Regions from separate parts of the Streptomyces sp. NPDC002779 genome, predicted to be linked through region 2. Evidence: riboswitches for the same ligand, from Rfam matches in the RefSeq annotation. Region 2 holds a riboswitch; the other holds the start of a gene.
The links. Region 2 has a riboswitch for cobalamin ahead of ACFYW5_RS02115 (ribonucleoside-diphosphate reductase subunit alpha). Riboswitches for the same ligand answer to the same signal wherever they lie in the genome.

Region 1 (3,199 bases), on a different contig from region 2:
CAGCGAGAAGGCTCCGAACAGCGTGACGTTGAGGACGAGGACCAGGACCGCGCCGACGCTCGCGCCCGACGACACTCCCAGCAGCATCGGGTCGGCGAGCGGGTTGCGGACCAGTGCCTGCAACGCCATGCCCGCCACCGTCAGGCCGGCTCCCACCACCGCGCACAGCAGTACGCGGGGCAGCCGGACGTCGGTGACGATCGTCTCCCGTACCGGGGGCCACGTCTCATCGGCGAGGGCGGGGTGCAGGTGGTGGAGCAGGATGCCCCACACCTCGTCGGCCGGGATCGTGACCGAACCGGCCGCGATCCCGAACGTCGCCGCCACCGCCACCAAGGCGGCGAGCCCGGCCAGCACCAGGGAGTAAGGGAGCCTGCGGCGGCCGGTGACGGCCTGCGCGGTCCCGGTCCTGGCAGAGCCCTTGCCGACCGTGTCGGCGGTTACCGGCGTCCTGCCCGTTGCGACGGCGTCGGTGCCGGCGGCGGCCGGTTCGCTCACGCCGGTCACCGGAAGCGGTCCGGGTGGAGCTGACGGGCCAGCGACGCAACGGCCGCGGGCACCCGTACGCCCACGACGGTGGAGGACAGCGGCAGCACCGCGAACCGCCGGTTCTTGATGGCGGGCACGTCCTTCAGCGCCGGATTGGCGAGCAGGAACTCCTTCTTCTTCGCCACGCTCTGGTCGCCGTAGTCGTAGATGACGATGACCTCGGGCGCCCGCTCGGCCACCTGCTCGAACGACACGTCACCGAACGGCTTGTCGAGGTCGGCGAAGAGGTTGACGCCTCCGGCGCGCTCGATCATGTCGTTGCCGATGCCCGCGCCGCCCGCGGTGAAGGCGCTCTTGTCGCCGCTGTCGTAGACGAACAGCTTTACCGGCTCCGCTCCGTCGAGTTTGCTGTCCACCTCCTCCAGGGTGGTGTGCAGCCGTTCGATCTGCCGTTCTGCCCGCTCGGGGACGCCGAAGACCTTGGCGACCTCGCGGATCTCCTTGTCCATCGCGGTCATCGTCACCGGCCCGGCCGGGCATTCCTCGATGTTGAGGCGGGTGTTGATGCCGGCCTGGGTGAAGGCGTCACGGGAGCGGCCCTCCTTCTCGTCGAAGGTGGAGGCCCAGCCGCCGTAGACGAAGTCGGGCTCGGCGGCCAACAGCGTCTCGTACGACGGGTACTGCTCCGACAGCACCTTGACCTTGTCGTAGGCGGCCCGGTACTCGGGGAGGATCGCGTCGTCGAGGTAGCCCGTGCCGACCATCGACTTCTCCAGCCCGAGCGCCAGCATCACCTCGGTCGCGTGCTGGTTCAAGGACACCGCGCGCTGCGGCGGGCGCTGAAACGTCGTTGTCACCCCGCAGTTGGACACGGTGACCGGGAATCCCTTCACGGCCGGTCCGTCGGAGCCCCGGGCGTTGTCCTGGGCGTTTGCACCGCAACTGGTGATGAGCACAGCGGTGGCCGTGGCCAGCAAGGGGGACAGCAGACGTCTGCCCGTCATGGGGAAGGTCCTCTCGTACGGGTGCTACGGACGGTCGGCGCGCAGGCTGCCGGTCTCAGCGGGCCGCGCGGCGCCGGGGCGGGGTGAAGGCGTAGAGGTCGAGGATCTCGGGCCGGGCAGCGATGCCGAGGCCGCCCGCGCTCGCCCAGGCGGCGATGTCCTCGGTCGCGGCGGGGTCGTTGACCAGGCCCAGCCGGACCGGCCGCGCCCCGGCGGTCCGTCCGGCGGAGGAGGGCTGCACGACGATCACGTTGGCCTGATCGCACACATCCAGGCAGGCGGAGACGCGTACGGGAGCGACCTCGCCCAGGCGCGCGGTCTGCGCGGTGTGATCGACGCCGGTCACCTCGGGACTGCCGCAGCAGCAGTCCCGGCACACAACGACCCGGCACGGCACCGGAGTTACCGGTCTTGTACCGACTGCGCCCACTGGGCTGCCGTACGCCTCCTCGGCCGGCCTCACGGGCATGCCGAACCACCCTCCTCCGGGGAAATCCGCCCCGGGTTCGTCGAGGAGGCGACCGCGTGAGTCTCCTGGCTCTCGGGTCGAAGCGCGTCCCGGCCTTCCCACCCGGCTTGGGGCAGTGGCCTGTTCGGGACTGGCTCGCCGATCACAGTGGCGGGACCGCGCCGGATTCACACCGGCTTCCTCGTCCGCCGTCGCCTTGTCGCCGGACATCATCGCACAGGGCTACCTGCATATGATGCGCAGATGCAGAACTATCGCATCAGGGCCGCCATGGCCGCCGACCTCGACGAGGCGCGGGCGGTGATGCTCGACACCGTCTACCGCGACTTCGGCACCGGCTACGTGCCGCGCTGGCACGCCGACATCATCGATCCGGGGTCGTTCTACGTCGCCCCGCCCCGGCACACCCTGCTGGTCGCCGTCGACGAGGAGGACGGGACGGTGGCCGCGACGGCCGCGCTCGACGCGCGGGGGCCGGTCCATCCGCCGAACCCGCGGTGGCTGGCCGAGCGGTACCCGTCGGGTGAGACCGCGCAGCTGCGGCGCGTGTACACGCGCCCGGAGCACCGGCGGCGCGGGCTGGCCCGGCAACTGGTGACAGAGCTGCTGGACTTCGCGCGGACGGACGGCGGTTACCGGTCCGTGTACCTGCACACCGACCCGCACTCCCCCGGCGCGATGGGTCTGTGGCGGACGCTGGGCAAGGCCGTCTGCGACGAGAGGGAGGACCTGCCCGGCGGCGGCAACGGCGTGGTGCACTTCGAGATCCCGCTTGCTTAAATGAAAATCATATTCATATGATGCTGGTCGTTGCCGGCCGACCGACCCGTAGGGGAACGTCCGCCCTATGGAAAGACAGAACGAGGACCATGAGATCTCCCCGCCGTCGACTCATAGCCGGCCTGCTGCTCGCCCCCGTGCTCTCCGGCTGCTTCGCCTCCACTGACGACGACTCGTCCTCGGACTCCTCCGGCTCGGGTGAGGCCGGGCGCCTGCGGGTGGCGTTCGCCTTCCAGCCGACGGAGAATTACTCGCCGTACGGCGGCCAGGACTCCTTCATCCTGTCCCGGCTCGGTGTGAGCGAAGGGCTGACCCGGCTGGACGCCAACGGCACCGCGGCCCCCGCGCTCGCCGAGTCGTGGAGCAGCCAACAGGGCGGAAAAAGCTGGGTGTTCACGCTGAGGGACGCCACCTTCCAGGACGGCAGTGAGGTCACCGCGAAGGCCGTCGCCTCCGC
Region 2 (3,199 bases):
TCTCCCCGTCGTCGGTGACCTCCAGGATCTCGGTGCAGAGGTTGGAGGAGTGGACCACATGGCCCGGCAGGGCGGTCTGGTTGGCGGTGCGGTTGGCGGCGTCCTTGAAGGTCATCCAGCCGTTGCCGGTCTGCGCGAGGGTGCGCATCATGCGGCCGTACAGGTCACGGGCGGGGATGGTCCGGCGGGCGAGCCCGCCGGCCTCCGCCTTGCGGTACGCCGCGTCGAACTCCTCGCCCCACAGGTCGACCAGCTCGGGCACGTCGGCGGGGGAGAACAGGCTCCACGGCTCGTCGGCGTTCACCCGGCGCATGAACTCGTCCGGCACCCAGTGCGCGAGGTTGAGGTTGTGCGTACGGCGGGCGTCCTCGCCGGTGTTGTCGCGCAGCTCCAGGAACTCCTCGATGTCGGAGTGCCAGGTCTCCAGGTAGACCGCGGCGGCTCCCTTGCGGCGGCCGCCCTGGTTCACGGCGGCGACGGAGGCGTCGAGGGTCTTCAGGAACGGGACGATGCCGTTGGAGTGCCCGTTGGTACCGCGGATCAGCGAACCCCGGGCGCGGATGCGGGAGTACGACAGCCCGATGCCGCCGGCGTGCTTGGAGAGCCGGGCGACCTGGTGGTAGCGGTCGTAGATGGAGTCCAGCTCGTCCTTGGGGGAGTCGAGGAGGTAGCAGGACGACATCTGGGGGTGCCGGGTGCCGGAGTTGAAGAGCGTGGGGGAGGAGGGGAGGTAGTCGAGACGGCTCATGAGCCGGTAGAGCGCGGCGACTTCGTCCAGCGCGCGGACGGTGTCGTCCTCGGCGAGACCGGCGGCGACGCGGAGCAGGAAGTGCTGGGGGGTCTCGACGACCTTGCGGGTGAGGGGGTGCCGCAGGAGGTACCGGCTGTGCAGGGTGCGCAGTCCGAAGTAACCGAAGCGGTCGTCGGCGCCCGGGTCGACCAGCGCGTCCAGGCGCTCGGCGTGGATCCGTACGAACTCCGCGGTCCGGTCGGCGATGAGTCCCTCCCGGTGGCCGACCGCGACCGACCCGGTGAAGGACGTGACGCCCTGGGAGGCGGCCTCCTCGCGGATGCCGAGGGTGAGCAGCCGGGCGGCCAGCCGGGAGTAGGCGGGGTCCTCGGAGATGAGCCCGGCCGCCGCCTCGGTGGCCAGCTCGCGCAACTCCGCCTCGTCCGCGCGGGCGGACCGGCCGCGCAGCGCGGCGGCGGCGACCCGGCCGGGGTCGGCGTCGGGGAGGTCGGCGGTCAGCTCGGTCAGGGTCCGCAGCAGCGCGGTTCCGGGACCGTCGGTCTCCACCTGGGCGGCTGAAGCTGAAGCCGGGTCGGCTGGCGCGATGGTCACTGGGGGCTCTCCCTCGCTCGGCACGGGGCCTTGCGGAGGGCAGGAGGCAGCTCACGAGCGCACGGGGCGTCGCGTCCACCGGCCCATTCCTCGAGGCCCGGACGTCTGGCACCCGGACCGGACGGCCGGGTGCGCTGTCGGCAGGTCCTCGGACTGACGATCGGGCACGGATGTGCCCAAGTACACCGTTGCGGGACAGTTCCGGATTCGCACCGGATTCCCCTGCGGCGACAGCGAGCACGAGCATACATCTTGTGCCGCCCCGCGATGTCACCCCCAGATGTTGTGTCGCGTCGGCTTCAGAGCGTCAACTCATAGGTGAGGAGAGTGAAGTCGCCGTGCTCCGGGATGGGGTTCCAGTCGCGTTCCGGGGCGCGCCGGAAGCCGAGGCGCTCGTAGATGCGGTGGGCGGTGTGCATCAGGGCCTGGGTGGACAGGACGATGCCCGTGCACCCCGTCGTCGTGCGCGCCCGGTCGACGCAGGCGCGCACGAGGGCTTCTCCCACGCCCCGGCCGCGGGCCGCGTGCGCCACCGCCAGCATGCGGATCTCCGCCTCCCCGGGGCGGGCGAGATCGGCCATGGGGCCGCCGGCCGGCACGAAGGTGACGCCGCCGAGGAGCCGGTCGCACTCCGCGGCCACCAGGACCTCGGCGGCCGCCGCCCGCTTGGCGACAGCGCGGAGTTCACCGAGGTACCAGTCGGCCTCGCCGAAGGTGAGGAGGCCGTCCTGGAGGTAGGCGCGGGCGGTGATCTCGCCCAGTTCGTCGTGTTCGGCGGGTTCCACCGGCCGGATCTGGAAGTCCATGCGGTCAAGTGTGGACGACGACGGGCCGCCGATGTCCTGCATTTCGGCGGCCCGCTGCGGGTGGGGTTCCCGGTCAGGGAATCGGCTTCAGTTCCTTCTGCACGCCCGGATCGCCCGCGTCCGCCGTGTAGTCCTCGGGGCTCGTCTCGTCGATGCCCTCGGGGGCCTTCGCCGCCCTCAGGACGAAGGTAAGGACCACGGTGACGACCAGGTTCAGCACGAACGCCGTCAGGCCGATGTAGCCGATCTCCCCGATGCCGGGGATCTCCTTCGACGAACCGCCGAAGTGCTTCTGCGTCGGCGAGGCGACACCGTACGCCGCCACCGTGCCGTAGAGCATGCCGACCGCCCAGCCGCCGAGCAGCGCCCAGCGGTGGAACCAGCGGGTGAACAGGCCGCCGACCAGGGCCGGGAAGGTCTGCAGGATCCAGATGCCGCCCAGCAGCTGGAAGTTGATGGCGACCGTCTTGTCCATCGTCAGGACGAAGGCCAGCGCGCCCACCTTCACCAGCAGGGACACGATCTTGGAGACCTTGGTCTCCTGCTGCGGGGTGGCGTCCGGCCTGATGAAGTCCTTGTAGATGTTGCGGGTGAAGAGGTTCGCCGCCGCGATGGACATGATGGCCGCCGGCACCAGGGCGCCGATGCCGATCGCCGCGAAGGCCACGCCCGCGAACCAGTCCGGGAACATGTTCTCGAACAGCTGCGGGATCGCCAGCTGGCCGTTGTCCACCTTCACCCCGGCCGCGATCGCCATGAAGCCGAGCAGCGCGAGCAGACCGAGCATCAGCGAGTACAGCGGCAGGATCGTGGTGTTGCGGCGGATCACCTCACGGCTCCCGGAGGAGAGGGTCGCGGTGATCGAGTGCGGGTACATGAACAGCGCCAGCGCCGAGCCCAGCGCCAGGGTGGCGTACGTCCACTGGCCGGCCTCCGGTGGGACGAGACCGCCCACCCCGGTGGTGGTGAACTTCTCGCCCGCGTCGGCGAAGATGTCGTCGAACCCGCCCAGCTTGATCGGGATGTAGATGATCGCCACCGCGATCACCAG

Region 1: another riboswitch for cobalamin. It lies ahead of ACFYW5_RS31010 ((2Fe-2S) ferredoxin domain-containing protein); the one in region 2 lies ahead of ACFYW5_RS02115 (ribonucleoside-diphosphate reductase subunit alpha).

What each region holds. Positions count from the first base shown of each region.
Region 1 covers NZ_JBIAQC010000014.1:103,798-106,996, reverse strand. The annotation lists gene ACFYW5_RS31020 (FecCD family ABC transporter permease) at 1-498, opposite strand, end outside; gene ACFYW5_RS31015 (ABC transporter substrate-binding protein) at 504-1,493, opposite strand; gene ACFYW5_RS31010 ((2Fe-2S) ferredoxin domain-containing protein) at 1,549-1,890, opposite strand; cobalamin riboswitch at 2,000-2,199, opposite strand; gene ACFYW5_RS31005 (GNAT family N-acetyltransferase) at 2,206-2,742, shown strand; gene ACFYW5_RS31000 (ABC transporter substrate-binding protein) at 2,832-3,199, shown strand, end outside.
Region 2 covers NZ_JBIAQC010000001.1:465,600-468,798, reverse strand. The annotation lists gene ACFYW5_RS02115 (ribonucleoside-diphosphate reductase subunit alpha) at 1-1,342, opposite strand, end outside; cobalamin riboswitch at 1,464-1,606, opposite strand; gene ACFYW5_RS02110 (GNAT family N-acetyltransferase) at 1,642-2,148, opposite strand; gene mctP (monocarboxylate uptake permease MctP) at 2,222-3,199, opposite strand, start outside.